Regions from separate parts of the Pseudomonas sp. LB3P58 genome, predicted to be linked through region 2. Evidence: predicted binding sites of a transcription regulator. Region 2 holds the regulator's gene; each other region holds the start of a gene.
What was found. The regulator sigma-54, encoded in region 2, starts transcription at its own class of promoters, with help from an activator protein. The targets are predictions, from matches to a motif close to ANTGGCATNNANNTTGCTNT.
Positions count from the first base shown of each region.

Region 1: a site for sigma-54 is predicted at 1,283-1,302, ahead of flhA (flagellar biosynthesis protein FlhA). Genes of this name have one in related genera too.
Region 3: a site for sigma-54 is predicted at 4,211-4,230, ahead of ACYZTZ_RS23580 (pilin). Genes of this name have one in related genera too.

Region 1 covers NZ_JBUBVE010000001.1:1,104,443-1,114,061, forward strand. Annotated here, with positions in the region: gene flhB (flagellar biosynthesis protein FlhB) at 1-248, shown strand, start outside; gene ACYZTZ_RS05140 (hypothetical protein) at 426-1,085, shown strand; gene flhA (flagellar biosynthesis protein FlhA) at 1,322-3,451, shown strand; gene flhF (flagellar biosynthesis protein FlhF) at 3,463-4,791, shown strand; gene fleN (flagellar synthesis regulator FleN) at 4,908-5,738, shown strand; gene fliA (RNA polymerase sigma factor FliA) at 5,735-6,475, shown strand; gene ACYZTZ_RS05165 (chemotaxis response regulator CheY) at 6,643-7,014, shown strand; gene ACYZTZ_RS05170 (protein phosphatase CheZ) at 7,045-7,833, shown strand; gene ACYZTZ_RS05175 (chemotaxis protein CheA) at 7,871-9,619, shown strand, end outside.
Region 2 covers NZ_JBUBVE010000001.1:295,896-305,514, forward strand. Annotated here, with positions in the region: gene pmbA (metalloprotease PmbA) at 1-1,283, shown strand, start outside; gene ACYZTZ_RS01285 (FagA protein) at 1,419-1,826, shown strand; gene ACYZTZ_RS01290 (class II fumarate hydratase) at 1,807-3,183, shown strand; gene ACYZTZ_RS01295 (hypothetical protein) at 3,211-3,639, shown strand; gene ACYZTZ_RS01300 (superoxide dismutase) at 3,641-4,252, shown strand; gene ACYZTZ_RS01305 (ZIP family metal transporter) at 4,283-5,176, shown strand; gene ACYZTZ_RS01310 (HPr family phosphocarrier protein) at 5,184-5,459, opposite strand; gene rapZ (RNase adapter RapZ) at 5,475-6,332, opposite strand; gene ptsN (PTS IIA-like nitrogen regulatory protein PtsN) at 6,335-6,799, opposite strand; gene hpf (ribosome hibernation-promoting factor, HPF/YfiA family) at 6,812-7,120, opposite strand; gene ACYZTZ_RS01330 (RNA polymerase factor sigma-54) at 7,195-8,688, opposite strand; gene lptB (LPS export ABC transporter ATP-binding protein) at 8,873-9,598, opposite strand; gene lptA (lipopolysaccharide transport periplasmic protein LptA) at 9,598-9,619, opposite strand, start outside.
Region 3 covers NZ_JBUBVE010000001.1:5,061,290-5,070,908, forward strand. Annotated here, with positions in the region: gene ACYZTZ_RS23565 (DUF748 domain-containing protein) at 1-2,494, shown strand, start outside; gene ACYZTZ_RS23570 (DUF2845 domain-containing protein) at 2,494-2,790, shown strand; gene ACYZTZ_RS23575 (BON domain-containing protein) at 3,078-3,434, opposite strand; gene ACYZTZ_RS23580 (pilin) at 3,754-4,164, opposite strand; gene pilB (type IV-A pilus assembly ATPase PilB) at 4,391-6,091, shown strand; gene ACYZTZ_RS23590 (type II secretion system F family protein) at 6,094-7,311, shown strand; gene ACYZTZ_RS23595 (prepilin peptidase) at 7,313-8,185, shown strand; gene coaE (dephospho-CoA kinase) at 8,182-8,805, shown strand; gene yacG (DNA gyrase inhibitor YacG) at 8,802-9,002, shown strand; gene ACYZTZ_RS23610 (hypothetical protein) at 9,006-9,221, opposite strand; gene ACYZTZ_RS23615 (energy-coupling factor ABC transporter permease) at 9,285-9,619, opposite strand, start outside.

The DNA of each region.
Region 1 (9,619 bases), 810 kb from region 2:
TGGCCTTGAAGATCCGTGAAATCGCTGTGGCCAACGAAGTGCTGCTGCTTGAGTCGCCGGCACTGGCGCGTTCGATCTACTACTCCACCGAACTTGATCAGGAAATCCCTGGCGGGCTCTACCTTGCCGTCGCCCAGGTACTGGCTTACGTCTACCAGATCCGCCAGCACCGTGCCGGCAAGGGCAAACGCCCGGATCCGCTCAAGGACGATTTGCCGATTCCGCCGGATTTGCGGCGCGATTCCTGAGCGCCACCGTCCGTCTGAAAACGCTGTGTACCTGGTAGTTCTGACAGTAGACACACTTCCTCTTAAGCGTTGTCATGGCCTTGGGAATTCTCCCGTTCGATGTCCTTGCTATGGTCGTTCAATGAGTCGATTGATCACTATGGATGGGCGTTCATTCAGGCATTTGAGGTTACGGTCATGGCAGAGCGTGAATACAGAAAGCTTCAAGGGATGGCGTTGGAATTTGTTTCGGGAGTCCTGGAGGAGGATCGGCTCGAGCGCACGATCAGTTACTCGGCTACGTTCGACATGACGCTGGACTTTACGCATTTTGTGCAGATGGCCAATGCCTATATTCCGGGTTATCTGAGCAACCCTATCAATGCGATTCGCCCCGAACTGGACGGGTTCGGCTACCACTATGCATACAATTACTTCTTCGGTGCTGCTGGCAATATTGGTGATAACCGCGCGTTGTTCGATGTCTTCACGTCCCCCCGTTATTACATGGATCAGTGGTCAAGTGGAGGGCTGGAGGAGCGTTATCACAAACCCCAATTCAGTGTGGTCGATGGCCGTTTGCACGTTGTCGCGCGCAAGGACTTTCGTTGGGAGAGCAAGCGTGAGATCAACGTCGAAGATCTGCCGGTCATTCCCTTTCAATGGGCGCTTAACCTCATGCAGGGGCACGACTTTTCTGGTCAGAAGGCACCTTTAACCATCGTGGTGCTCGGTTACGCTGAGGAGGATTTTGTCGCGGTAGAAGGTCTTCAAATGCATAGAGGTACACGGTACATGGTCGGCAAGGCGCTTCATTTCGGTCCGATCCACAAAGAGCAGATTCTGACGGCGCGTTAATCCCTTTTGTAGCAGCTGTCGAGCCTGCGAGGCTGCGTCCGGCTGCGAAGCAGTCGTAAAACCTTGCGAGGAGTTCGTAGAGCGCGATCCCGCCTCGAACGCTCGACAGCTGTTACAAAAGCTCAATAGATCCCTCTATTTCCTGCCTTGGCAAAAGTTGGAAGGCTTCTTGCAGTAGCGGCTCTGCGCCTGCTTCAGGCGTCAAAAAGTTTGCTTTAAAGGAACGGGGAATACCGGTGGATCGCTCTCAGTTACTCAACAGTGCTCGCACAAACGTTGCCGACTTAAGTCGGGGCAATCTGGGTGTGCCGTTGTTGCTGCTGGTCATGCTGGCGATGATGATGTTGCCGGTGCCGCCGTTCCTGCTGGACGTGTTCTTCACGTTCAACATCGCGTTGTCGATTGTCGTCTTGCTGGTCTGTGTTTACGCCTTGCGGCCGCTGGATTTCGCGGTGTTCCCGACCATTCTGCTGGTGGCGACGTTGCTGCGACTGGCGCTGAACGTGGCCTCCACGCGGGTGGTGATGCTCCACGGTCAGGACGGCCATGCTGCTGCGGGTAAGGTGATCCAGGCCTTCGGCGAGGTGGTGATCGGCGGTAACTACGTGGTCGGTATCGTGGTCTTCGCGATTTTGATGATCATCAACTTCGTCGTGGTGACCAAGGGTGCCGGGCGGATTTCCGAGGTGAGTGCGCGTTTCACCCTCGATGCGATGCCCGGTAAACAAATGGCCATCGACGCCGACTTGAATGCCGGCCTGATCGATCAGAACCAGGCCAAACTGCGCCGGATGGAAGTGGCCCAGGAAGCCGAGTTCTACGGTTCCATGGACGGTGCCAGCAAGTTCGTTCGCGGTGATGCCATTGCCGGCCTGCTGATTCTGTTCATCAACCTGATCGGCGGCATGGCGGTCGGTATCTTCCAGCACGGCATGACCTTCGGCGATGCCGGTCGGGTGTACGCCTTGTTGACCATCGGTGACGGTTTGGTGGCGCAATTGCCATCACTGCTTTTATCTACAGCTGCAGCGATCATGGTGACCCGTGCTTCCGGTTCGGAAGACATGGGCAAGCAGATCAATCGCCAGATGTTCGCCTCGCCCAAAGCGTTGGCGGTAGCTGCTGGCCTGATGGCGGTCATGGGGCTGGTGCCCGGCATGCCGCACTTTTCCTTTCTCAGCATGGCAGCCCTGGCGGCTGGCGGCGCGTACCTGTTCTGGAAGAAGCAGAACGTGGTCAAGGTTCAGGCCCTGCAAGAGGTCAAGCGTCAGCAGGAACTGCTGCCATCACCGGCTCGCGCTCAGGAAACCAAGGAGCTTGGCTGGGACGACGTCACTCCGATCGACATGATCGGCCTGGAAGTCGGCTACCGGCTGATTCCGCTGGTGGACCGCAATCAGGGTGGTCAGTTGCTGGCGCGGATCAAGGGTGTGCGCAAGAAGCTGTCCCAGGACCTGGGCTTCCTGATGCCGACCGTGCATATCCGTGACAATCTTGACCTGGCGCCGAGTGCCTATCGCCTGACCCTGATGGGGGTGATCCTGGCCGAAGCGGAGATTTACCCGGACCGCGAACTGGCGATCAACCCGGGGCAGGTCTACGGTACGCTCAACGGCATTACCGCCAAAGATCCGGCTTTCGGTCTGGAGGCGGTCTGGATCGAAGTCAGCCAGCGTGCCCAGGCACAATCCCTCGGTTACACCGTGGTCGATGCCAGTACGGTAGTGGCAACCCACTTGAACCAGATTCTGTACAAGCACTCGAGCGAGTTGATCGGTCACGAAGAAGTACAGCAACTCATGCAATTGTTGGCCAAAAGCTCGCCAAAACTGGCCGAAGAGCTGGTGCCGGGTGTGGTGTCTCTGTCGCAGTTGCTCAAAGTATTGCAAGCCTTGCTGGCCGAACAGGTGCCAGTACGGGACATTCGCAGCATTGCCGAAGCTATCGCAAACAACGCCAGCAAGAGTCAAGATACTGCCGCGCTGGTGGCCGCGGTGCGTGTCGGCGTATCCCGCGCAATCGTCCAAAGCATTGTAGGGACTGAGTCGGAGCTGCCAGTTATCACGCTGGAGCCAAGGTTGGAACAAATATTGCTCAATAGTCTTCAGAAGGCAGGACAAGGCTCGGAAGAGGGCGTTCTGCTGGAGCCAAGCATGGCTGAGAAGCTGCAACGCTCGTTGATCGATGCGGCGCAGCGTCAGGAAATGCAAGGTCAGCCGGTGATTCTGCTGGTAGCCGGTCCGGTTCGCGCGATGCTGTCGCGATTCGGCCGATTGGCAGTCCCGGGTTTGCATGTGTTGGCTTACCAGGAAATTCCTGACAACAAGCAAGTGACCATCGTTGCGACAGTAGGGCCCAACGGCTGAGGTAGTGGTTTATGCAAGTTAAGCGTTTTTTCGCCGCCGATATGCGTCAGGCCATGAAACTGGTTCGTGATGAGCTGGGCGCTGATGCCGCCATCATTGGCAACCGCCGGATCGCCGGTGGTGTCGAGCTGACGGCTGCCCTGGATTACAAGTTGTCGGCGCTGGCTCCGCGCGTTCCGAACATGGAGCTCGAAGATGAACTGCGCAAGACCCAATCGCGGATCGTCACCGCCCAGGCTGAACTGAGCCTGCGCAGCGATGGCGAGAGCGATAAGTCCACCAATCGCCAATTGTTCGCCGGCTTGCCGCTGACCGCCGCCGAGCCACTGATCGAGCCGACCTACACCGAACCCCGCCGTCCTGCACCGGCTGCGGCACCTGCCTCCGGTGGCGTCGACCCACGGGCGTTCGACTCGATGCGTTTCGAACTCAACAGCCTGCGCGAACTGATGGAAGTGCAACTCGGCTCCCTGGCCTGGAATCAGCTGCAAGGCAGCCGTCCGGCCCAGGCCAATCTTTGGCGTCGCCTGCAACGCATCGGCCTGTCCGGCCCGTTGTCGCGCGATTTGCTGGCGCTGATTACCGATATTGAAGAACCTCGTCAGGCCTGGCGCATGTTGCTGGCACACCTGGCGCGGATGATCGCCACACCGGAAGTCGAGCCTCTGGAAGAGGGCGGCGTGATTGCCATGGTCGGCCCTGCCGGCATGGGCAAGACCACCACCCTGGCCAAGCTAGCGGCCCGTTACGTGCTCAAGTACGGCGCGCAGAATATCGCGCTGGTCAGCATGGACAGCTATCGAATTGGTGCTCAGGAACAACTCAAGACGTTGGGCCGGATCCTCAATGTGTCGGTGACGCATGTCGATCCGGGCCAATCGCTGGTGCAGGCGCTGGAGCCTTTGCTGCGCAAACGCGTGGTGCTGATCGATACCGCGGGCCTTCAGGCCAGCGATCCGGCACTGCGCATGCAGCTCGAAAGCCTGGCCGGTCGTGGCATCAAATCAAAAAATTACCTGGTCCTGGCAACCACCAGCCAGAAACAGGTTCTAACGGCCGCTTATCACAGTTACAAGCGTTGTGGGCTCGCTGGCTGCATCCTGACTAAACTGGATGAAACGGCAAGTCTGGGCGAGGTGTTGAGCCTGGCCATCAGTCATGAATTGCCGGTGGCCTACCTGACCGATGGCCCGCGGATTCCGGATGATTTGCATCTACCGCGTCGTCATCAGTTGGTCAGTCGCGCCGTCAGCGTGCAAATGCAAGAAGAACCCAGCGAAGAAGCCATGGCTGACATGTTCGCTGATATTTACCACAGCCCGACCAAGCAGGTTGGCTGAGGTATTAATGAACAGTTTTTGTACCTACATCGATGGTCTGCCATGCATTGTTCAGTTAGTGAACGCGCAGCCAGTAATGTGGCCTCCGTCTAAGTAAGACAAGGTAAAGAAAATTCATGGGCAGCATGCATCCCGTACAGGTGATCGCGGTGACCGGCGGCAAAGGTGGCGTCGGGAAGACTAACGTGTCAGTGAACTTGTCCCTGGCTCTAGCTGAGCTCGGCCGGCGCGTCATGCTGCTGGACGCTGATCTGGGGCTGGCGAACGTCGACGTCCTTCTGGGACTGACACCCAAACGTACTTTGGCCGACGTGATCGAAGGCCGCTGCGAGCTGCGCGACGTACTGTTGCAGGGCCCTGGCGGCATTCGCATCGTCCCGGCCGCGTCCGGCACACAGAGCATGGTTCATTTGAGCCCGGCGCAACACGCCGGCCTGATCCAGGCGTTCAGCGATATCGGCGACAACCTCGACGTGCTGGTGATCGACACCGCTGCGGGTATTGGTGAGTCGGTCGTCAGTTTCGTTCGCGCAGCGCAAGAAGTCTTGCTGGTGGTCTGCGACGAACCGACCTCGATCACAGATGCCTACGCACTGATCAAACTGCTGAACCGCGATTACGGCATGAACCGCTTCCGCGTCCTGGCCAACATGGCCCAGAGCCCGCAGGAAGGTCGCAACCTGTTCGCCAAGTTGACCAAGGTCACGGATCGCTTCCTTGACGTCGCCTTACAATACGTCGGCGCGGTGCCTTACGACGAAAGTGTGCGCAAGGCAGTGCAAAAGCAGCGCGCCGTCTACGAAGCCTTCCCTCGGTCCAAGTGCTCACTGGCGTTCAAGGCCATTGCACAGAAGGTCGATACCTGGCCGCTGCCTGCCAACCCGCGTGGGCACCTGGAGTTTTTCGTCGAGCGCCTCGTGCAACAAACCGCAGGACCTGTGCTATGACAGCCAGTGGCTACAACCTCTACAAGAAGTCGGCACGTGACGCGCAGTACGAGCTGATCGAGCGTTACGCGCCACTGGTTAAACGCATTGCCTACCACTTGCTGGCGCGTCTGCCAGCCAGTGTCCAGGTCGAAGACCTGATCCAGGCCGGGATGATCGGCCTGCTTGAAGTGTCGACCAAATACGACGCCAGCAAAGGCGCGAGTTTCGAGACGTACGCGGGCATACGAATCCGTGGCGCGATGCTCGATGAAGTACGCAAGGGGGACTGGGCGCCACGTTCGGTCCACCGCAATACCCGGATGGTCAGCGACGCAATTCGCTCTATTGAAGCTAAAACCGGCCGTGACGCTAAAGATCACGAGGTTGCGGCCGAACTCCAATTGAGTCTCGACGATTATTACGGGATTTTGAACGACACCCTGGGCAGCCGGCTATTCAGTTTCGACGATCTGTTGCAGGACGGCGAACACGAAGGGCTGCACGAGGATGGCGCCAGTGCTCATCTCGAGCCGTCACGCGATCTGGAAGATGAACGCTTCCAGGCGGCGCTGGCGGACGCGATTGCCAATTTGCCGGAGCGTGAGCGACTGGTGTTGGCGCTGTACTACGACGAAGAGTTGAATCTCAAGGAAATCGGTGAGGTCCTGGGGGTCAGCGAATCTCGGGTCAGCCAGTTACACAGCCAGTGCGCGGCCCGTTTGCGGGGGCGTTTGGGGGAGTGGCGAGCGCGCTGAAGGCAGTGTGGGGACACTGCGAACGCGGCGGGTGGGGTGTTGAACCGTACCGGTCCCGATCTGTTGTGCTCCAGACAGTCATTGAGTGCTTTGCCGGATTGATTGAAATGGCGCGTCCAGGTGCTGGGCGCGTTTAAGACTGCTTGGAGGTCGAATTGGACAAGAACATGAAAATCCTCATCGTTGATGACTTCTCAACGATGCGGCGGATCATTAAAAACCTGTTGCGTGACCTTGGGTTCACCAACACGGTCGAGGCCGACGATGGCACTACTGCCATTCCGGTTCTCAACAGCGGCAGCATCGACTTTCTGGTAACAGACTGGAACATGCCTGGCATGACCGGTATCGACCTGCTGCGCCACGTGCGTGCCGATGAAAAGCTCAAGCACCTGCCGGTGCTGATGGTGACCGCTGAAGCCAAGCGCGAGCAGATCATCGAGGCAGCCCAGGCCGGTGTTAACGGCTATGTGGTCAAGCCCTTCACGGCCCAGGCGTTAAAAGAAAAAATCGAGAAGATTTTCGAACGCATCGGTTGATGTGCGAAGCCACTGCGCCACGGGGGAGCTATGGAGCATAACGAGTCTTCACAGGGCGATTTCGAATCGACTCTGAAAAAACACGCGGTCGAACTGGTCGAAAGCCTTGAAAAAGGCAGGTTCGGCGACGCTGTGCAACTGATCCATGAGCTCAATCAGACCCGTGACCGTGGCCTGTATCAGGAAGTGGGCAAGCTCACTCGCGAGCTGCATAGCGCGATCGTCAATTTCCAGATTGACCCGCACATGCCGCAAGCCGAGGAAGTCTCGCAGATCACGGATGCCACCGAGCGTCTGGGTTATGTGGTCAAGCTGACCGAGGCGGCTGCCAACCGCACCATGGACCTGGTGGAAAACGCCACGCCGCTGGTCAACGGCCTGAGCAACGAAGCCCAGGCCTTGAGCACCGACTGGGGACGGTTCATGCGTCGCGAAGTCGGGGCTGAAGAGTTCCGCGAGCTGGCCCGGCGAGTCGACGGTTTCCTGACACGCAGCAGCGAAGACAATCGCGTTGTGTCGAGCAACCTCAACGACATTCTGCTCGCTCAGGATTACCAGGACCTCACCGGTCAGGTGATCAAGCGCGTGACCCAATTGGTCACCGAAGTTGAAAGCAACCTGCTCAAGCTCGTGCTTATGGCCAGTCAGGTGGACCGCTTTGCGGGCATCGAACATGACCGTGAAGCGATGCTGGCAGAAAAAGATCCGCAAAAACATCTCTCTCAGGGTGAAGGTCCGCAGATTCATGCCGATAAAAGAGAAGACGTTGTGTCCGGTCAGGACGATGTGGACGATTTGCTATCCAGTCTTGGATTTTAGGTTTTTAGGTTTTTAGACCTTTAGGAGCACCCCCTTAATGAGCTTCGGCGCCGATGAAGAGATCCTTCAGGATTTCCTGGTTGAGGCCGGCGAGATTCTAGAGCAACTGTCCGAACAGCTGGTCGAGCTTGAAAGCCGACCAGACGATGCGGACTTGCTCAATGCAATTTTTCGCGGTTTTCACACTGTAAAAGGAGGCGCCGGCTTCCTCCAGCTCAACGAGCTGGTGGAGTGCTGTCACATCGCCGAGAACGTGTTCGACATCCTGCGCAAGGGTGAACGTCGCGTCGACTCGGAACTGATGGACGTGGTTCTCGAAGCGCTGGATGCGGTGAACGGCATGTTTACCGAAGTCCGCGAACGCAGCCCGATCACGGCTGCCACGCCAGAATTGCTTGCGGCACTGGCCCGTCTGGCCGAGCCGCAAACCGCCGATGAAACGGCACCGGTCGCCGAGGTGGTGGAAGAACCTGCCGCCGAGAGCGAATCGGGTGACATCACCGATAACGAATTCGAACAACTGCTGGACTCGCTGAACGCCGTCAAGGCTCAGGCAGAAGCCCCGGCAGCTGTGCCAGCGCCGAGCAGCAATGCGGCGGCCAGCGACGAAATCACCGATGCCGAGTTCGAGTCGTTGCTCGATCAACTGCACGGTAAAGGCCAGTTCGCCGTCGATGCGGTAGCCCCGGCACCAGCCGCACCGGCTGCCCCGAAAGCGGCAGGCGACAGCTCCGATATCACTGACGACGAGTTCGAAGCACTGCTCGATCAGCTGCACGGCAAGGGCAACTTTGCCGTTGATGCGCTGGAATCGGCCATTGCTGCGGTCCCGGCCCCGGCTGCACCCACCGCTAAAGCGGCTGGCGGCGATCTGATCTCCGATCACGAGTTCGAATCGCTGCTCGACGAATTGCACGGCAAAGGCAAGTTCACCGAGGTTGGCACTGGTGCAGTGGTTTCTGCTCCTGTCGCCAAGGCGCCAGCACCGGCTGCGAAACCCGTTGCCAAAGCGCCCGAGCCTAAAGCCGAAGCGCCGAAGCCTGCCGCTGCTGCTGCACCGGCTCCGGCCCGTGCCCCGGCTGCGCCGCCACCGGAAAAACCGGCCAGCGAAGCCGAAACCACCGTGCGGGTCGATACCGCGCGTCTCGACGAAATCATGAACATGGTCGGCGAGTTGGTACTGGTGCGTAACCGCTTGGTCCGTCTGGGCCTCAACAGCGGCGACGAAGCCATGTCCAAAGCCGTGTCGAACCTCGACGTGGTCACGGCCGACCTGCAAACCGCGGTCATGAAGACCCGGATGCAACCGATCAAGAAGGTCTTCGGGCGCTTCCCGCGTCTGGTTCGCGACCTGGCTCGCCAGCTCAAGAAAGAGATCAACCTGGAACTGGTCGGCGAAGAAACCGACCTCGACAAGAACCTCGTCGAGGCCCTGGCCGACCCGCTGGTCCACTTGGTGCGCAACTCGGTCGACCACGGTATTGAAGAGCCGGCCGAGCGTGAAGCGATGGGCAAGCCTCGCAGCGGCAAGGTGATCCTGTCCGCTGAACAGGAAGGCGACCACATCCTGCTGTCCATCTCCGATGACGGCAAGGGCATGGACGCCGATGTTCTGCGCGGCATTGCCGTGAAGAAAGGCTTGATGGACAAGGATGCAGCGGATCGCCTCAGCGAATCCGATTGCTTCAACCTGATCTTCGCGCCGGGTTTCTCGACCAAGACCGAAATTTCCGATGTCTCCGGACGCGGCGTGGGCATGGACGTGGTGAAAACCAAAATCGCCCAG
Region 2 (9,619 bases):
TCATCGCTGAAGCCAAGCGCCAAGGTGCCAGTGCCTGTGAAGTGGCGGTGTCCCTGGAGCAGGGCCTGTCCACCTCGGTACGTCAGCGTGAAGTCGAAACCGTCGAATTCAACCGCGATCAGGGCTTCGGCATCACCTTGTACGTTGGCCAGCGCAAGGGCTCGGCCAGCACGTCCGCCAGCGGTCCTGAAGCCATTCGCGAAACCGTCGCTGCGGCGCTGGCCATCGCCAAACACACCTCCGAAGACGAAGCCTCGGGTCTGGCAGATGCGGCGCTGATGGCCAAGGATCTGCAGGATTTCGACCTATTCCACGAATGGGACATCACCCCGGAGCAAGCCATCGAGCAGGCCCTGGCCTGTGAAGCGGCGGCGTTTGCCACCGACAGCCGGATCAAGAACGCCGACGGCACCACCCTCAGCACCCATCAGGGCTGCCGTGTTTACGGCAACAGCCACGGTTTTATCGGCGGTTACGCGTCGACCCGGCACAGCCTGAGCTGTGTGATGATCGCCGAGGCCGATGGCCAGATGCAGCGCGATTACTGGTACGACGTGAACCGTCAGGGCAATTTGCTGGCCTCTCCGGAGAGCATCGGCCAACGTGCCGCGCAACGGGCGGCGAGCCGTCTGGGCGCGCGTCCGGTGCCGACTTGCGAAGTGCCGGTGCTGTTTTCCGCGGAACTGGCCGGTGGTTTGTTCGGCAGTTTCCTCTCGGCGATTTCCGGCGGCAGTCTGTATCGCAAATCCTCGTTCCTTGAAGGCACGCTCGGGCAGAAACTGTTCCCGGAATGGCTGACCATCGATGAGCGTCCGCACTTGATGCGCGCCATGGGCAGTTCGGCGTTCGATGGTGATGGTCTGGCCACTTACGCCAAACCGTTCGTCGAAAAAGGCGAGTTGGTGTCGTACATTCTCGGCACGTACTCGGGCCGTAAGCTCGGGATGCCGAGCACTGCCAACGCTGGTGGCGTGCACAACCTGTTCGTCACCCATGGCGACGAAGATCAGGCAGCCTTGCTGCGCCGCATGGGCCGCGGCCTGTTGGTGACTGAATTGATGGGTCAGGGCCTGAACATGGTCACCGGCGATTACTCCCGTGGCGCGGCGGGTTACTGGGTCGAGAATGGCGAAATCCAGTTTGCGGTTCAGGAAGTGACCATCGCCGGCAACATGCGTGACATGTTCAAACAGATCGTTGCCGTCGGTAATGACCTGGAACTGCGCAGCAACATTCGTACAGGTTCGGTGCTGATCGAGCGGATGACAGTAGCCGGCAGCTAACGCTTAACCGTTACACAAAAAGGCGCGCCACCCATCGTTGGGTGGCGCGCCTTTTTTGTGGGTTGATTTTCGCGGGGTTGTTTTGGTTCTCATTATCATCTAATAATAAATCTCATTACCGAATGGGCCCGGATCATGAGTTCTGCCTTGCACGAGCAGCCTTACCTCGAAAGCTGGCGCTGGATGAGTCGCCAGATCCGTTGCGCGATGGACCCTGACGAGCCTCGCCTGATCGAACATTACCTGGCCGAAGGTCGGTATCTCGCCTGTTGCACGGCAACCTCTCCCTGGACCATCGCCGAAACTTCTTTCCGTCTGTTGCTCGACACCGCCGCCGATGTCGCGCTGCCTTGGCACTGGCGCACCTACTGCCTGGACCAGGCCTGGCGCCCATTGCGCGAACTCGAACGCCTATCTCTGTGCAAATGCCGCCTCAAGCGCTGGCAGAGCTACACCTGGCAGCTGGCAACCTGCGAGTTGCAGCCCTCGATTCCTCTCATAGAACTGGTGCAAGGATTTACAGATGACCAAGACACGTATTGAGCGCGACAGCATGGGTGAGCTTCAAGTCCCGGTGGACGCCCTCTACGGCGCACAGACTCAACGTGCAGTGGATAACTTCCCCATCAGCGGCAAACCGATGCCCGTGCAGTTCATTCGCGCGCTGATCCTGGCCAAGGCCGCCGCTGCCCGAGCCAACATCGAGCTCGAACAAATCAGCGAATCCCAGGGCACAGCCATTGTCGATGCGGCGCTGGGCCTGCTCCAAAGCGACTTCATGCAGCATTTTCCGGTGGATATCTTCCAGACCGGTTCCGGCACCAGTTCGAACATGAACGCCAACGAAGTGATCGCCACCCTGGCCAGCCGCCTGCTCGGCGAGCCGGTGAACCCCAACGATCACGTCAATTGCGGCCAAAGCAGCAACGACATCATCCCGACCACCATCCACGTCAGTGCGGCGTTGGCGTTGCACGAGCAATTGTTGCCGGCGCTGGTGCGTCTGGTTCAGGTGATCGATCGCAAGGCCGAAGAGGTTCATCACCACGTCAAAACCGGTCGCACTCACTTGATGGACGCCATGCCGGTGCGCATGAGCCAGGTGCTCAACGGTTGGGCGCAGCAGCTCAAGGCCAACATCGGTCATCTGCAGGATCTGCTGCCGAGTCTGCAATCCCTGGCTCAGGGCGGCACGGCAGTGGGCACCGGCATCAACGCTCATCCGCAATTCGCGGCGCGTTTCAGTGAGCAACTGAGCAAGCTGACTCAAGTGCAATTCAAGCCGGGCGTGGATCTGTTTGCGCTGATCGGCTCTCAGGACACGGCGGTCAGTGTTTCCGGTCAGCTCAAGGCCACGGCCGTTTCGCTGATGAAAATCGCCAACGACCTGCGCTGGATGAACTCCGGCCCGCTGGCCGGTCTTGGTGAAATCGAACTCGAAGCCTTGCAGCCGGGTTCTTCGATCATGCCTGGCAAGGTCAACCCGGTGATCCCGGAAGCGACCGCCATGGTCGCCGCTCAGGTCATCGGCAACGACACGGTTATCACCATCGCCGGTCAGTCGGGCAATTTCGAGCTGAATGTCATGCTGCCGATCATCGCCCAGAACCTGCTGAGCAGCATCGAGTTGCTGGCCAACTCCAGCCATCTGCTGGGTGAAAAGGCGATCGCCAGCTTCAAGGTCAACGAAGCCAGGCTTAAGGAAGCGCTGTCGCGTAACCCGATCCTGGTCACCGCGCTCAACCCGATCATTGGTTACCAAAAAGCCGCGGAGATCGCCAAGAAGGCCTATCAACAGGGCCGTCCGGTGATCGATGTCGCTCTCGAACACACCGACCTGACCCGCCGCCAGCTTGAGGTTTTGCTGGACCCGGAAAAACTCACCGCAGGCGGCGTGTAACCACCGCAACCGCTTTGGAGGCTCACCATGGAACACTGGAAACGCACGATCGAACGGGCAAATCGTTGTTTCATGCAGGGCGAATATGTAGATGCCCGCGAGGCTTACTTGCAGGCATTGGCCCTGGCCCAGGTGTTGTTCGAGCGCTGGGCGGATGCCGACGAAGCGGTGGCTGCCTGCGTGATTTCCCACCACAACCTGGCGGATCTGCATTTGCGTCTGAACCAGCCTGAGGAGAGCGCCGAGTACCTGTGCGCCATCCATCAGCGGTTGTTGCAGACCATGCAGGACCCACGGCTGGCGCCGGCCCTGCGTGAAGCAGCGTTGCGCCAAAGCAGCAAAACCTACGTCGAGCTGCTGAATTTCATCAGCGAACACGGCGAATATCCGCGCACCCATCGTCTGCTGCACATCGATGCCGCCCCGTCTGCGCCCCTACATCATGGAGTTCATTGAAATGGCTTTTACCTTGCCTGCCTTGCCCTACGCATACGACGCCCTGGAACCGCACATCGATGCGCAGACCATGGAAATCCACTACACCAAGCATCACCAGACCTACATCAACAACCTCAACGCTGCGGTGGAAGGCACCGAGTTTGCCGAGTGGCCGGTGGAGAAGCTGGTGTCAGCTGTCCAGCAACTGCCGGAGAAGTTGCGCGCGGCGGTAATCAATCAGGGCGGCGGGCATGCCAACCATTCGCTGTTCTGGGAAGTGATGGCGCCCAACGGCGGCGGCAATCCTGAAGGTTCCTTGGCTGAGGCGATCGATGAGCAACTGGGCGGCCTGAGCAGTTTCAAGGAAGCCTTCACCAAAGCCGCGCTGACTCGTTTCGGCAGCGGCTGGGCGTGGCTCAGTGTGACGCCGCAAAAGACGCTGGTCGTTGAAAGCAGCGGCAATCAGGACAGTCCATTGATGAACGGTAATACGCCAATCCTCGGCCTGGATGTCTGGGAGCACGCGTATTACCTGCAATACCAGAACCGTCGCCCGGAATACATCAACGCGTTTTACAACGTGATCAATTGGCCTGAAGTCGCTACGCGCTATCAGGCTGCACTGGTTTAAGACTTCTGCAAAAACAATCCAAGGCTGGCTATGGGCACTGAAACACTGGCGATCGGAAGTGGACGAATGTTTCGTTACGCATTCGGATCGCTGTTACTGCTGGCAGGCATGACGTTAATGGTTGCCCAAGGCTTGGCGTGGCTGGACCTCGAGCCGAAACTGCTGCGCGCGCTGCAAGGCGGGGCGATCTGCGCTCTGGGTACAGCCTTGGGCGCGGTGCCCGTGCTGGTGATTCGACGGATGCCTCAGGCGGTCAGCGATACGCTGCTCGGTTTTGGGGCCGGGGTGATGCTCGCGGCGACAGCGTTTTCGTTGATCGTTCCGGGGATCTCTGCCGCTGAATACCTGGGGCTGACGCCTTGGGCGGCCAGCGGACTGATCAGTTTCGGCATCATGCTGGGTGCGTTCGGATTGTTCCTGGTTGATCGCAAGGTGTCAGGTGCGTCGCCGGAAATGCTCGTAGGCACGCTGGAGCGACCGGTCATCCCGCCGCGAATCTGGTTGTTTGTGTTTGCGATCATTGCCCACAACATCCCCGAAGGCATGGCGGTCGGTGTGTCGGCGGGGGGTGGCATGCCCGACGCCGATAGCCTGGCCATGGGCATCGCCTTGCAGGATGTGCCGGAAGGTCTGGTGATCGCGCTGGTATTGGCCGGGGCAGGGATGTCGCGGGTCAAGGCGTTCCTGATGGGTGCTGCGTCAGGTCTGGTCGAGCCGCTCTTCGCGTTGTTGTGCGCCTGGCTAGTGAGCCTGGCCGAATTGTTGTTGCCCTTGGGGTTGGCGCTGGCGGCCGGGGCAATGTTGCTGGTGGTCACCCATGAAGTCATCCCCGAGTCGCGCCGCAATGGTCACGACAAGCTTGCAAGTCTTGGGTTGCTGATCGGGTTTTGCTTGATGATGGTGATGGATACAGCGCTCGCTTAGGCGAGCGTTATTCGCCTTCGCCGAAGTAGTCATTGATCAAATTCACCAATGCCTGCAGCGCCTCATCAGCTTGTTCACCTTCGGTGCTCAGGTGGATTTTGGTGCCCTTGCCCGCAGCGAGCATCATCATTGCCATGATGCTTTTTCCGTCGACCGTGGATTCCGGCGTGCGTCCTACTCTGATCGTGCAATCCTTGAACTCACCGGCGACGCCAACGAATTTTGCAGAAGCGCGGGCATGCAGGCCCAGCTTGTTGATGATTTCAATTTCCAGAGCAGGCATCGCGGTGTGAATCCTTTAGCTGAGGTCGCGGTGGCGAACCTGGACATTCTTCAGGGATTTTTGCAGGGCCTGGCCCAGACGTTCGGTCAGGTAGACGGAGCGGTGATGGCCGCCGGTGCAGCCAATGGCAATGGTGACATAAGCGCGGTTGCTGGCGGCAAAGCGTGGTAGCCACTTGAACAAGTAGGTGGATATGTCCTGGAACATCTCTTCGACGTCCGGCTGTGCCGCCAGGTACTCGGCAACCGGTTGGTCGAGCCCGGACTGATCGCGCAACTCTGGCTTCCAGTAAGGGTTCGGCAGGCAGCGCACGTCGAACACCAGATCAGCGTCCACCGGCATGCCACGCTTGAAGCCGAAAGACTCCACCAGGAACGCCGTACCGGGTTCGGGCTGGTTCAGCAGGCGCAGCTTGATGGTATCTCGCAGCTGATACAGGTTCAGGTTGGTGGTGATTACTTTGAGATCGGCGAGGTCGGCAATCGGCCCGAGCAGGGCGGTCTCATCGTTGATGGCCTCGGCCAGCGAGCGATTGGCATTGCTCAGCGGGTGACGACGGCGGGTTTCCGAGAAGCGTTTGAGCAAGGTTTCTTCGTCGGCGTCCAGATAAAGCACATCACACTGGATATGCCGGCTGCGCACTTCTTCCAGCAGTTCGGGAAACCGCGACAAGTGACTCGGCAAGTTGCGCGCATCGATGGATACGGCAACCAGCGGTTGTGCCAGCTCGGTGTGAATCAACGCGCGTTCGGCCAGTTCCGGCAGCAGGCCGGCGGGCAGGTTGTCGATGCAGTAGTAGCCGTTGTCCTCGAGAACATCGAGTGCGGTACTTTTACCTGAGCCGGAGCGGCCACTGACGATGATCAAGCGCATGATTAATGACCGTTTTGCTCGTCCAGGACAACCTGATACAAGGCTTCATTGCTCGGGGCGCTGCGCAGTTTTTCGCGCACTTCCTTGCGGTCGAGCATGCTGGCGATCTGGCGCAGTAACTCCAGGTGCGCATCGGTAGCGGCTTCCGGGACCAGCAGAACGAACAGCAGGTCAACCGGGGCACCGTCGATGGCGTCGAAATCAATGGGTGCATCAAGGTGCATCAGGGCGCTGATGGGCGAGGTGCAGCCCTTCAGGCGGCAGTGGGGAATGGCGATGCCGTTGCCAAAACCGGTTGAGCCGAGTTTTTCACGGGCAATCAGAGCCTCGAAGACATCTTGCATCTCCAGATCCGGCACTTCTTTGTGGATAAGGTTGGCAATTTGCTCGAGGGCTTTCTTTTTACTGCCGCCCGGCACGTTCACGAGGGAACGGCCGGGGGTCAGGATGCTTTCAAGTCGGATCATGGGTTGGGAGTGTTAACGACCGGTCGCGCCCTGGAGGAGGCTTTGGGTCTTTTCCTTATGCTTTTTGAGTTGTTTATCCAGCTTGTCGGTCAGTGCGTCGATCGCCGCGTACATATCGGTATGCTCCGCGTTTGCGACCACTTCATTGCCGGGAATATGCAGCGTGGCTTCGATTTTCTGCTTGAGCTTTTCGACCGTCATCGTGACTTGCACGTTGGTGATTTTGTCGAAATGCCTCTCTAATCGTTCGAGTTTTTCGCCGATGTAGGTGCGAAGAGGTTCGGTCACTTCCAGTTGGTGTCCACTGATGTTGACTTGCATACAGCTTCTCCTTCGTTGCCAGTGCATAAAGCGGCAGGCAGAAATGCCTGCCACTGGAACGCTGTGGCGTGGCTCTACATCAACCGCTTACGTTCGCTCGAAGGCGCGATCCCGAGGGATTCGCGGTACTTGGCGACGGTGCGGCGAGCCACCTGAATGCCTTGTGCCTCCAGTAAACCAGCGATCTTGCTGTCACTCAACGGCTTTTTCTGATTTTCCGCGGCAACCAGTTTTTTGATGATCGCGCGGATCGCCGTGGACGAGCATTCACCGCCCTCGGAGGTGCTGACGTGGCTGGAGAAAAAGTATTTCAGTTCATATATGCCCCGTGGGGTATGCATGAATTTCTGCGTGGTCACCCGTGAAATCGTCGACTCGTGCATGCCCACCGCTTCGGCGATGTCATGCAGGACCAGCGGTTTCATGGCTTCGTCGCCGTATTCAAGAAAACCGCGCTGATGCTCGACGATCTGAGTGGCTACTTTCATCAGGGTTTCGTTGCGGCTTTGCAGGCTCTTGATGAACCAGCGGGCCTCTTGCAACTGATTGCGCATGAAGGTGTTGTCGGCGCTGGTGTCGGCGCGGCGCACGAAACCGGCGTATTGAGCGTTGACCCGCAGTCGTGGCACGGATTCCTGGTTCAGCTCGACCAGCCAGCGCTCGTTGTCCTTGCGTACGATCACGTCGGGAACGACGTATTCGGCTTCGCTGGACTCGATCTGCGAGCCTGGGCGCGGGTTGAGGCTCTGCACCAGTTCAATCACTTGGCGCAGTTCGTCTTCCTTGAGCTTCATGCGACGCATCAGCTGGCTGTAATCGCGGCTGCCGAGCAGGTCGATGTAATCGGTGACCAGGCGTTTGGCCTCGACCAGCCAAGGCGTCTTGGCGGGCAACTGACGCAATTGCAGCAGCAGGCATTCGCCCAGGTTGCGGGCGCCGATGCCAGCGGGTTCGAATTGCTGGATGCGGTGCAGGACGGCTTCGATTTCGTCCAGTTCGATGTCCAGTTCCGGGTCGAAGGCTTCGAGAATCTCCTCGAGGGTTTCGTCCAGGTAGCCCTGATTGTTGATGCAGTCGATCAGGGTCACGGCGATCAGGCGATCAGTGTCGGACATCGGTGCCAGATTCAGTTGCCACAGCAGGTGGCTTTGCAGGCTTTCGCCGGCCGATGTACGGGTGGTGAAATCCCACTCGTCATCATCGTTGCTCGGCAGGCTGCTGGCGCTGGTCTGGTAGACGTCTTCCCACGCGGTATCGACGGGCAGTTCGTTGGGGATGCGCTCGTTCCAGTCGCCTTCCTCGAGGTTATCAACCGTCGGGGCGGTTTCCTGATAGGAGGGTTCCTGAATGTCGACGTTGGGTTGCTGTTCGGCTTTGTCGGCCAAGGGGTCGGCGTTATCGAAGTCGTCGCCTTCTTCCTGGCGTTCGAGCATCGGATTGGACTCCAGGGCCTCCTGGATTTCCTGTTGCAGGTCCAGGGTCGACAATTGGAGCAGGCGGATGGCCTGTTGCAGCTGCGGTGTCATCGTCAGCTGCTGGCCCATTCTCAAGACTAGCGATGGTTTCATGGCAGGGGCTTAACACCTTATTCGCCGGCGCACATGCGCCATCCACTACAGGGCGCCGGAGCGCCAAACATAAGCAAATTATATGCCCGAAACTGCAGCGTTTGCCTAGAGCGCTGTAACAATAAAAAAATGTTGATTTTTTATCGAGACAAGCGCCCGAGCAACCAGCCAGACACCTCAGTGCTTACAGGCGGAACTCATGGCCCAGATACACTTCCTTGACCAGGTCGTTGGCCAGGATGGTGGCAGAGTCACCTTCGGCGATCAGCTGGCCATCGTTGACGATGTAGGCGGTTTCGCAGATATCCAGGGTTTCACGGACGTTGTGGTCAGTGATCAGCACGCCAATGCCCTTGGCCTTGAGGTGATAGATGATCTGTTTGATATCGCCCACCGAAATCGGGTCCACGCCGGCGAACGGTTCGTCGAGCAGGATGAATTTCGGGTTGGTAGCCAGTGCCCGGGCGATTTCCACGCGGCGGCGTTCACCACCGGACAGGCTCATCCCGAGGTTGTCGCGGATGTGGCTGATGTGGAATTCCTGCAGCAGGCTTTCCAGCTCTTTGCGACGACCGGCCTTGTCGAGTTCCTTGCGGGTCTCGAGGATCGCCATGATGTTGTCGGCTACCGAGAGTTTGCGGAAGATCGATGCTTCTTGCGGAAGATAGCCGATGCCGGCCTTCGCACGACCGTGCATAGGCTGGTGGCTGACATCCATGTCGTCAATCAGTACGCGGCCCTGATCGGCCTGTACCAGACCGACAATCATGTAAAAGCAGGTGGTCTTGCCGGCGCCGTTGGGACCCAGCAGGCCGACGATCTGACCGCTGTCGATCGACAGGCTGACGTCACGCACGACCTGGCGGCTCTTGTAGCTCTTGGCCAGATGCTGAGCTTTCAGAGTTGCCATTACTGGGCCTTTTGCTCGTCG
Region 3 (9,619 bases), 4.8 Mb from region 2:
GGCCGGCGGTGTTGTGCACTTCCAGGATCAACGCCCCAGCGAACCCATCGAATTTCTCTACGACAAACTCGACTTCGAACTGAAAAACCTCAGTACCCTGCCTGAAGACAGTGCCGACATGACCTTGGTGGCCATCGGCCCGGCAGGTGGACAGATCGACTGGACCGGCAATTTCAGCCTGATCCCGATCGCCTCCGAAGGTAAGCTGAAGATCACCAACGGCAAGATGAAATCCTTTTGGCCCTATGTGCGCGACTCGGTGCCACTGGTGCTCGAAGACGGCGTCATGAGCCTCAGCACCGACTACAAACTCAACCTGGCCAAGGAAACCGAACTGCTGTTGAGCAACGTCGCCGTCAGCATCGCGCCGTTCGCGATCAAAGCACCAGACGGTCGACCGCTGGCGAAACTCGAGCGTCTGGACATCAGTGAAACCACCGTCGACCTGGCAAAGCAGCAAGTGGTCGTCGGCAAGATCCGCAGCCAGAAACTGGAAACCTGGGCCGCCCTCGAGGCCGACGGGCAACTCGATTGGCAGAAACTGTTCGCCAGCCAACCGTCCAAAGCAGCCGTCAAAGCCAAGGCCGAACCGGCCAGCACCCCGGCAGCCGCCGATTCACCGAAACCCGCCCCGGCGCCACCGAGCAAGCCATGGCAGGTGCTGCTCAAAGACGTGCAACTGCGCAATTACCAGGTGCATCTGGCTGACCGCAAAGCGCAACCCGCCGTAGCGTTGGATGTCGGCCCGTTGAACCTGGACCTGCAGAATTTCGACAGCCTCAATGGCTCGCCTTTCAACCTCAAGCTCGATACGGGCGTGGGCAAGCAAGGCAAGATCACGGCAGACGGTATCGTCAATCTGGCCCCGGTCAGCGCCAGGTTAAACGTACAAACCAAGGACATCGACCTGCGCGTCGCCCAGTCCTATATCAACCCGTTCATTCGTCTGGAACTGCGCAGCGGCATGCTCGGCAGCGATCTGGCGGTCGATCTGAAAAGCACCGAGCCGCTGGCATTCAGCGTCACCGGCCGTGCTCAGGTAGATCAACTGCATACCCTCGACACCCTCAAAACCCGCGACTTCCTCAAGTGGCAGCAGTTGGTGCTCGAAGGCCTGAACTATCAGCACGGCGACAGCCTGTCGATCGACAAGGTCAACCTGTTCCAGCCTTATGCGCGCTTCATGATCAACGATGACCGCACCACCAACATCGATGATCTGCTGATCCCGCAACCGGCCGACTCAGGCGCCAAAACGGCTGCCGCCAAACCTGTCAGCAAGGAAAAACCGCTGGGCATCCACATTGGTGGCATTGCCATCAATGACGGCTCGGCCAACTTCGCCGACTTCAGCCTGACCCCGAATTTCGCCACGGCCATTCAACAGCTCAATGGGCAAATCGGCACCATCGACAGCCGTCAGGCGAAACCGGCCAGCGTCGATATCAAAGGCAAAGTCGACCGCTATGCACCGGTCACCATCAAGGGCTCGGTCAACCCGTTCGACCCGATGGCCAGCCTCGATATCGCCACCAGTTTCAAACGTGTTGAACTGACCACGCTCACGCCCTACTCCGGCAAGTTCGCCGGTTACCGCATCCGCAAGGGCCGGCTCAATCTCGACCTGCATTACCTGATCACCAAGGGCCAGCTCAAGGCCGAAAACAAAGTGGTGGTCGAACAGCTGCAACTGGGTGAGAAAGTCGACAGTCCGGACGCCGTGAGCCTGCCGCTGAAACTGGCGATCGCGTTGCTCAAGGACGTCGACGGCAAGATTTCCATCGAACTGCCGGTGACCGGCGACCTGAACAACCCGCAGTTCAGCATCATGCCGATTGTCTGGCAGACCTTGCGCAACCTGATCGTCAAAGCCGCCGCAGCACCGTTCAAAATGATTGGCGGACTGGTCAGTGGCGGCGGTTCGGAAGATTTGGGCTCTGTGTCGTTTGCTCCGGGTTCAAGCGACCTGAGCAAGGAGGCCGAGGGCTCGCTGGTCAAACTGTCCCAGGCCCTCAAGGAACGTCCGGCCCTGCGTCTGGAAATCGAAGGCACGGCGGCCGCCAGCAGCGATGGCCCGCTGATCGCCGAGCAACGTCTGGAACGGGAATACCAGTACAACTACTACAAAATGCTCCAGCGTCGCGGTGACAAGGTGCCGGCTCAGGCTTCATTGCTGGCAGTACCGGATAACGAGAAAGGTCCGCTACTGGAAGGGATCTACCGCACGCGTCTGAAGACGCAGCCGCCCGCCGAGTGGAAGGATCTTGGCAAGGAAGAACGCACGGTAAAAATGCGCGAATACGTGATCAAGTTCTGGAGTTCCAGCGACGTGCTGTTGCGTCAGTTGGGTCAGGAGCGCGCCAGCAGCATCAAGGATTATCTGGTCGACAAGGGTCAGTTGGCCGATGACCGCGTGTACTTCATCGACGCTAACCTCGGCGAAGCGGAAAGTGACGGTCGAGTGGTTACGCCGCTGCATCTGGACGCCGAGTGATGTGCGCGAAATGGCTGATGAGCCTGGCTCTGGCGATGGCCGCCTGTCAGGCCTCGGCGGCGGATACCCTGCGCTGCGGCAGTCAATTGGTCAGTGTCGGGGACAGGTCCAGCGAAGTGCTGCAGAAATGTGGAGAACCGGTCAGCCGTGATCTGTTGGGCTACAAGCGCAGCGCCAACCGGCGGGAAGAGTTTCAAGTCGAGGAATGGACCTACGGACCCAACGGCGGGATGTACCAGTACCTGCGCTTTGAAGGTAATCGTTTGAAGCAGATCACCAGCAAGCGCGGTAACTGAGTCCCCCACAATCTTATGTAGACCCCAGTCAATGTGGGAGCGAGCTTGCTCGCGATAGCGGTCTTTCATTCAACATAGGTGTCGAATGTTAGTCAGCAATCGCGAGCAAGCTCGCTCCCACATTTGGTTTTGCGTCGCTCACAAATAGAACAGGCCCCTGACACGAATGTCCGGGGCCTGTAATGGCCACATCCTTATGGCCTTTCGCATGAACTCTCCTGGGGCGGCAGACGTATTGCTCGGCCCGCCTGTCGCGCCTTCTCCCAGTCCAGGCGAGAAGTCTTGCCTTACTCGGCTTTCAGGCCGTCAGCGGAGACCGCCTGGACGCCTTTGATTTTCTTGGCGATCGCCACGGCGGTGGCTTTCTGAGCGTCAGTTACCGCAACGGTGGACGACAGAGACACTACGCCTTTGTTGGTTTCGACTTTGATGTCGGTGCCAGGAATGCCTTTTTCCGTCACCAGGTCGGCTTTGACTTTAGTGGTGATCCAGGTATCGGAAGTAGCTTCTTTGGCTTTGGTGACTTCACCCGCCGCCAGAGTCATCGGAGCCTGGGTGGCTTGGGTGGTCTGTGCAAATGCGACGTTGGCCATGGTCAGGGTCAACGCGGTAGCAGTAGCGGCAGCGATAGCGAACTTCTTCATACGAGTAACTCCTGTTTTTCATAAAGTCTGCTGCGTGTCTTGTCAGCAGGGTTACTGGAGATAGTGCGAACGCTGTGCCAAGTTTGAGACAACCAACAAATACATATAAATCAATAGCTTACAAAATCACCTGATTTTCGAAATCATGCAAAATGCATGACTTCGAAATTATCGACATGCAAGTTGCGGGTTTTTCCGCAGGCCTAAGGCCATGAATTGTTGGAAGTTTTCTCAATTACTCGATTTTTCCCCGAACAGCGAACCAAAAAATGCCCCACGTCGTGAAACGCGGGGCATTGGCTATGCCTGGTAATGTAGATCAGGCGCCGGTGCAGCCTTTAGGAGCGTACTCTTGTAAAGCCGTGGTGGCACAGGTCCAGCCACCGGCGAGTGTGCGCGTAAGCGTGATGGTTTTACTGAGTACTGGTCCTGGTGCATTGAGGATCGTGCAGCCAATAGTACCCGCACCGGTAGTGGCGGTACCCGACGCCGTAACCGTGCAATTACCCGTGGTCGCCGTACCACCGATCAGGGCGAGGGTGGGATCGGTGCCTTGGTTGATGATGTCTTCGAAAGGCACTTTCAACGCGCTGATCTCAGCCAGGCCGGCCGTGACTTTGGCCCGGGCCTGATACTTGGAGTACTGCGGCAACGCAAACGTCGCCAGAATCCCGATGATCGCCACCACGATCAGCAGCTCGATCAGGGTAAAACCTTTTTGAGTCTTCATAGACAAGCTCCATGCATGAGTCGAAATCTCATGATCTGAACTAGCCGCAGCACAGCCCATGCCAAGCGCCGCGCCCCCTGTTGGCCGGGACGTGAGCCGAGTGCAACGCCCTTTCCTACCCCCAGAATCCGCACTATCTGACACTTTTTGTCACCTGAACGCCGCTGGTTTGGTTCCTTCCCTTGACTAGGCTATAAGTCATGAACTGTCTGCGTCCGGTATCCCAATGAATGACATCGCCCTTAGCGGTCTGGCCAAGCAATTGGTCCTGGCCGAGCTGCTCACTGACAAAAGCGCGCAACAGGCGTATCAGCAAGCCCAACGCAACAAAATCTCCCTGGTCAGTTATCTGGTGCAGAACAAACTGGTGAAGAGTCGCCAGGTCGCCGAGATCGCTTCGGAACACTTCGGCATGGCCTTGCTCGACCTCAACTGTCTGGACAAGGAAGTCCAACCCAAGGGTCTGGTCAGCGAGAAGCTGATTCGCCAGCATCTCGCGCTGCCCCTCTGGCGGCGCGGCAACAAGTTGTTTGTGGGCGTTTCCGACCCGAGCAATCAGCAAGCCATCAATGACATCCAGTTCAGCACCGGGCTGAATACTGAAGCCATCCTGGTGGAGGACGACAAGCTCAGCGACGCCATCGAAAAATTCTTCGATACCCAAGGCACCGGCCTGGAAGACATGGCCGACGTTGACCTCGATGGTGTGGACATCGAGTCGATCGATGACAATCAACAGGACGCCATCGCCGGACAGGATGCCGATGACGCGCCTGTGGTGCGCTTCGTCCACAAGATGCTGCTGGACGCGATCAAAAGCGGCTCTTCCGACCTGCATTTCGAGCCCTACGAAAAAACCTACCGCGTGCGGATGCGCACCGACGGTATCTTGCGTGAAGTCGCCAAGCCACCGATTCACCTGGCCAATCGCATCGCCGCGCGGCTGAAAGTCATGGCCAGCCTCGACATCTCCGAGCGGCGCCGGCCCCAGGACGGGCGGATCAAGATGCGCCTGTCGAAGAGCAAATCCATCGACTTTCGGGTCAATAGCCTGCCGACCCTGTGGGGCGAGAAAGTGGTGATCCGGATCCTCGACCCGTCCAGCGCCCAAATGGGCATCGACGCCCTCGGCTATGAGCCCGATCAGAAAGACCTGTACATGGCCGCCCTCAAGCAGCCACAGGGGATGATTCTGGTGACCGGGCCCACCGGCTCGGGCAAGACCGTGTCGCTCTACACCGGGCTGAACATTCTCAACACCGTGGACATCAACATCTCCACCGCCGAAGACCCGGTTGAGATCAACATGGAGGGCATCAACCAGGTCAGCGTCAATCCCAAACAGGGAATGGATTTCGCCCAGGCGCTGCGCTCGTTTCTGCGTCAGGACCCGGACGTGATCATGGTCGGCGAGATCCGCGACCTCGAAACCGCCGAAATCGCCATCAAAGCCGCCCAAACCGGTCACCTGGTGCTGTCGACCCTGCACACCAACAGCGCCGCCGAAACCCTGACTCGCCTGCACAACATGGGCATTGCGGGTTTCAACATTGCCACCTCGATCAGCCTGATCATTGCCCAGCGCCTGGCACGCAAGCTGTGCAGCCATTGCAAGAAACCCATCGAGATTCCCCGGGCGGCGCTGCTCAGGGAAGGCTTCCCCGAGGAACGCATCGGCTCATTCACGATCTATGAGCCTGTCGGTTGCGATCACTGCAACAACGGTTACAAAGGGCGAGTAGGGATTTATGAAGTGGTGAAGAATACCCCGGCCCTGCAACGGCTGATCATGGCCGAAGGCAACTCACTGGAAATCGACAGTCAGATGCGTAAAGACGGTTTCAACGACCTGCGCACGTCAGGCCTGCTCAAGGCCATGCAAGGCATCACCAGCCTTGAAGAAATCAACCGGGTCACCAAGGACTGAATATGGCGGTCAAAGCAGCAAAAATCAGCGTCTACGCCTGGGAAGGCACAGACCGCAAAGGCACGAAAATGACGGGAGAATTGAGCGGCCAGAATCCGGCGTTGATCAAGGCCCAATTGCGCAAGCAGGGCATCACCCCCGGCAAGGTACGTAAAAAGTCCACCTCGATTTTTAACCTGGGCAAGCGCATCAAGGCCCAGGACATCGCCCTGTTCACCCGGCAGATGGCGACCATGATGAAGGCCGGCGTACCGCTGTTGCAGTCTTTCGACATCATCGGTGAAGGCTTTGATAACCCGGCCATGCGCACACTGGTAGACGAGGTAAAACAGGAAGTCGCGGCGGGTAACAGCTTCGCCGCTTCCCTGCGCAAAAAGCCTCAGTATTTCGATGAGCTGTACTGCAACCTGGTCGATGCCGGCGAGCAGGCCGGTGCCCTCGATACCCTGCTGGATAGAGTGGCGACCTATAAGGAAAAGAGCGAAAGCCTCAAAGCCAAGATCAAGAAAGCCATGACCTACCCACTGGCAGTGGTGTTCGTCGCGATCATTGTGACCGGGATTCTGCTGGTCAAAGTGGTGCCACAGTTCGAATCGGTGTTCAAAGGGTTTGGCGCCGAATTGCCAGCCTTCACGGTGATGGTCATCGGCCTCTCGGAATTCATGCAGGACTGGTGGTGGGCGATGCTTGGCGTGCTGGTCGCGGCCATCTTCGGCGTGCGCCATGCCTTTAAAACGTCACAAGGCTTTCGGGACCGAATGGACACCTGGCTGCTGAAACTGCCGCTGATTGGCACGCTGATGTACAAGTCCGCCGTGGCCCGTTACGCCCGCACACTGTCGACTACCTTTGCGGCGGGTGTGCCACTGGTGGAAGCCCTGGATTCGGTGGCCGGCGCTACCGGCAACATCGTGTTCAAGCGTGCAGTGCTGCGCATCAAGCAGGACGTGTCGACCGGTATGCAGCTGAATTTTTCCATGCGCGCCTCCGGTATCTTTCCGAACATGGCGATCCAGATGACCGCGATTGGCGAAGAGTCCGGCGCACTGGATGACATGCTCGACAAAGTCGCTAGTTTCTATGAAGACGAAGTGGACAACATGGTCGATAACCTCACCAGCCTGATGGAGCCGTTCATCATGGTGGTGCTGGGTGTTATCGTCGGTGGCCTGGTGGTTGCGATGTACCTGCCCATCTTCCAACTTGGCTCAGCGATCTGACATGCCCTTGAACGACATTCTGACCCTCTACCCGTTGACCTTCGTGATCGCCGCCATGTTGGTCGGCCTGCTGATTGGCAGCTTTCTCAACGTGGTGGTCTGGCGCCTGCCAAAAATGCTTGACCGCGAATGGCGTGAGGAGGCTCGTGAAGTGTTGGGCTTGCCAGGCGAAACACCGCTGCCGACCTTCAACCTGATGCTGCCCCATTCCCAGTGCCCACATTGCGGCCATCGAATCCGTGCTTGGGAAAATATTCCGGTGCTCAGTTATCTGCTCTTACGGGGTCGATGCTCGAACTGCACGGCAGCCATCAGCAAACGCTACCCGCTGACCGAACTGGCCTGCGGTCTGCTATCGGCGTTCGTCGCCTGGCATTTCGGTTTCGGCTGGCAGGCCTGCATGGCGCTGCTCCTGAGTTGGGGGTTGCTGACCATGAGCCTGATCGACGCCGAGCACCAACTGCTGCCGGATGTGCTGGTGCTGCCGCTGATATGGCTGGGGCTGATCGTCAACAGCTTCGGACTTTTCGTGTCCTTGCATGAAGCGTTGTGGGGCGCTGTGGCCGGCTATTTGGCGCTGTGGTCGGTGTTCTGGCTGTTCAAGCTGATCACCGGCAAGGACGGCATGGGCCACGGTGATTTCAAGTTGTTAGCGATGTTCGGCGCCTGGGGTGGCTGGCAAATCTTGCCTCTGACCATCCTGTTATCGTCGATGGTGGGCGCCGTTGTCGGCGTGATTTTGCTGCGTTTGCGCAACGCGAAAACCTCAACGCCGATCCCCTTCGGACCCTTTCTGGCAATTGCCGGCTGGATTGCCTTGCTCTGGGGTGGTCAAATAACCGACTTCTATTGGCAGTTTGTCGGTTTGAAATGAATACCCCTGTGGAAAAACCCTGGATTCTCGGCCTGACCGGCGGCATCGGCAGCGGCAAAAGCGCGGCTGCCCAGCACTTCATCGATCTGGGCGTGCACGTGGTGGACGCTGATCATGCGGCGCGTTGGGTGGTGGAACCGGGTCGCCCGGCGCTGGCCAAAATCGCCGAACACTTCGGCCCCGGCGTATTGCAAGCCGACGGACAACTGGATCGCGCGGCGTTGCGCAAGCTGATCTTCGAAGTGCCTGAGGAACGCCGCTGGCTCGAAGCGCTGCTGCATCCGTTGATCGCCAAGGAAATCGCCGATCATCTGGCCAAGGCACAATCGCCTTACGCGATTCTGGTTTCGCCGCTGCTGATCGAGTCCGGGCAGTACGCCACGACCCAACGGGTTCTGGTGATCGATGCCCCGGAACAACTACAGATCGAGCGCACCCTGCAGCGTGACCAGACCAGCGAGCAACAGGTCCAGGCGATCCTCAAGGCCCAGTCCAGCCGACAGGACCGCGTGAGCCACGCCGACGATGTGGTGGTCAACGACCGCGACCTCGCCTGGCTGCACAGCGAGGTCGAACGCCTGCATCACTTTTACCTTACTTTGCGTGGAGGCCAGTCATGAGCCAAATCCCAACCGTCGATTGCCCAACCTGCGGCGCCCCTGTTGAATGGAGCCCAGAAAGCAAATTCCGGCCATTCTGTTCGGACCGTTGCAAGCTGATTGACCTGGGCGCCTGGGCCTCGGAAGAACACAAGATTCCGGTCAGCCCGGATGCCGAAGACGACCTGTACAGCGAAGACTTCGAGCCGCGTCACTGATCTTCAAGGCCGCATAAAACCGTAGTCCTGGCTGTCATCGAGGTTTTCCGCAAGAAAACGCAACTCATCAGCCAGGTCTTCGGCGCTGCGCACCGCCTTGCTCTGTTGCACTACGGCACTGAGCAAGGCGCGCAGGCTCAACCCCGGATCAAACCCCACTTCCTGCGCCCCATCCAGACTTTGACGCAACTCCTGCCTTGCCCATTCGTAGACACTCATTTCGATGCTCCTGAAGGTTTTCCAGAGCATGGATTCGTGAGCGATTTTTGCCTTTGATGTGGATCAAGATTTGGGATCGTCGTCTTTCCAGGGTGCCGAAAGGTAGCGCGTGCGATTGAACGTCTCCAGCCACTCGGGGCAAAACACCACCAGCGCACTGACCACCATGCCGTTGATGAACGCTTCCGGGAAAATCAGCAGCCACAGATACCCGACAAAATCTTCCAGCCAATAGGGCATGGCAAAACGTTCGTCGAACCACAGCAACCACAGTGCCAGCAGCAGGCACAGCAACGCCGACAGCGCCGCTGCAAAAAAACCGGACACGAAGATATACACAAAGGGATTACGCGGTTGAGCTCGCTCCACCAGGATCGCGCAGCACTCGGTGACCAGCA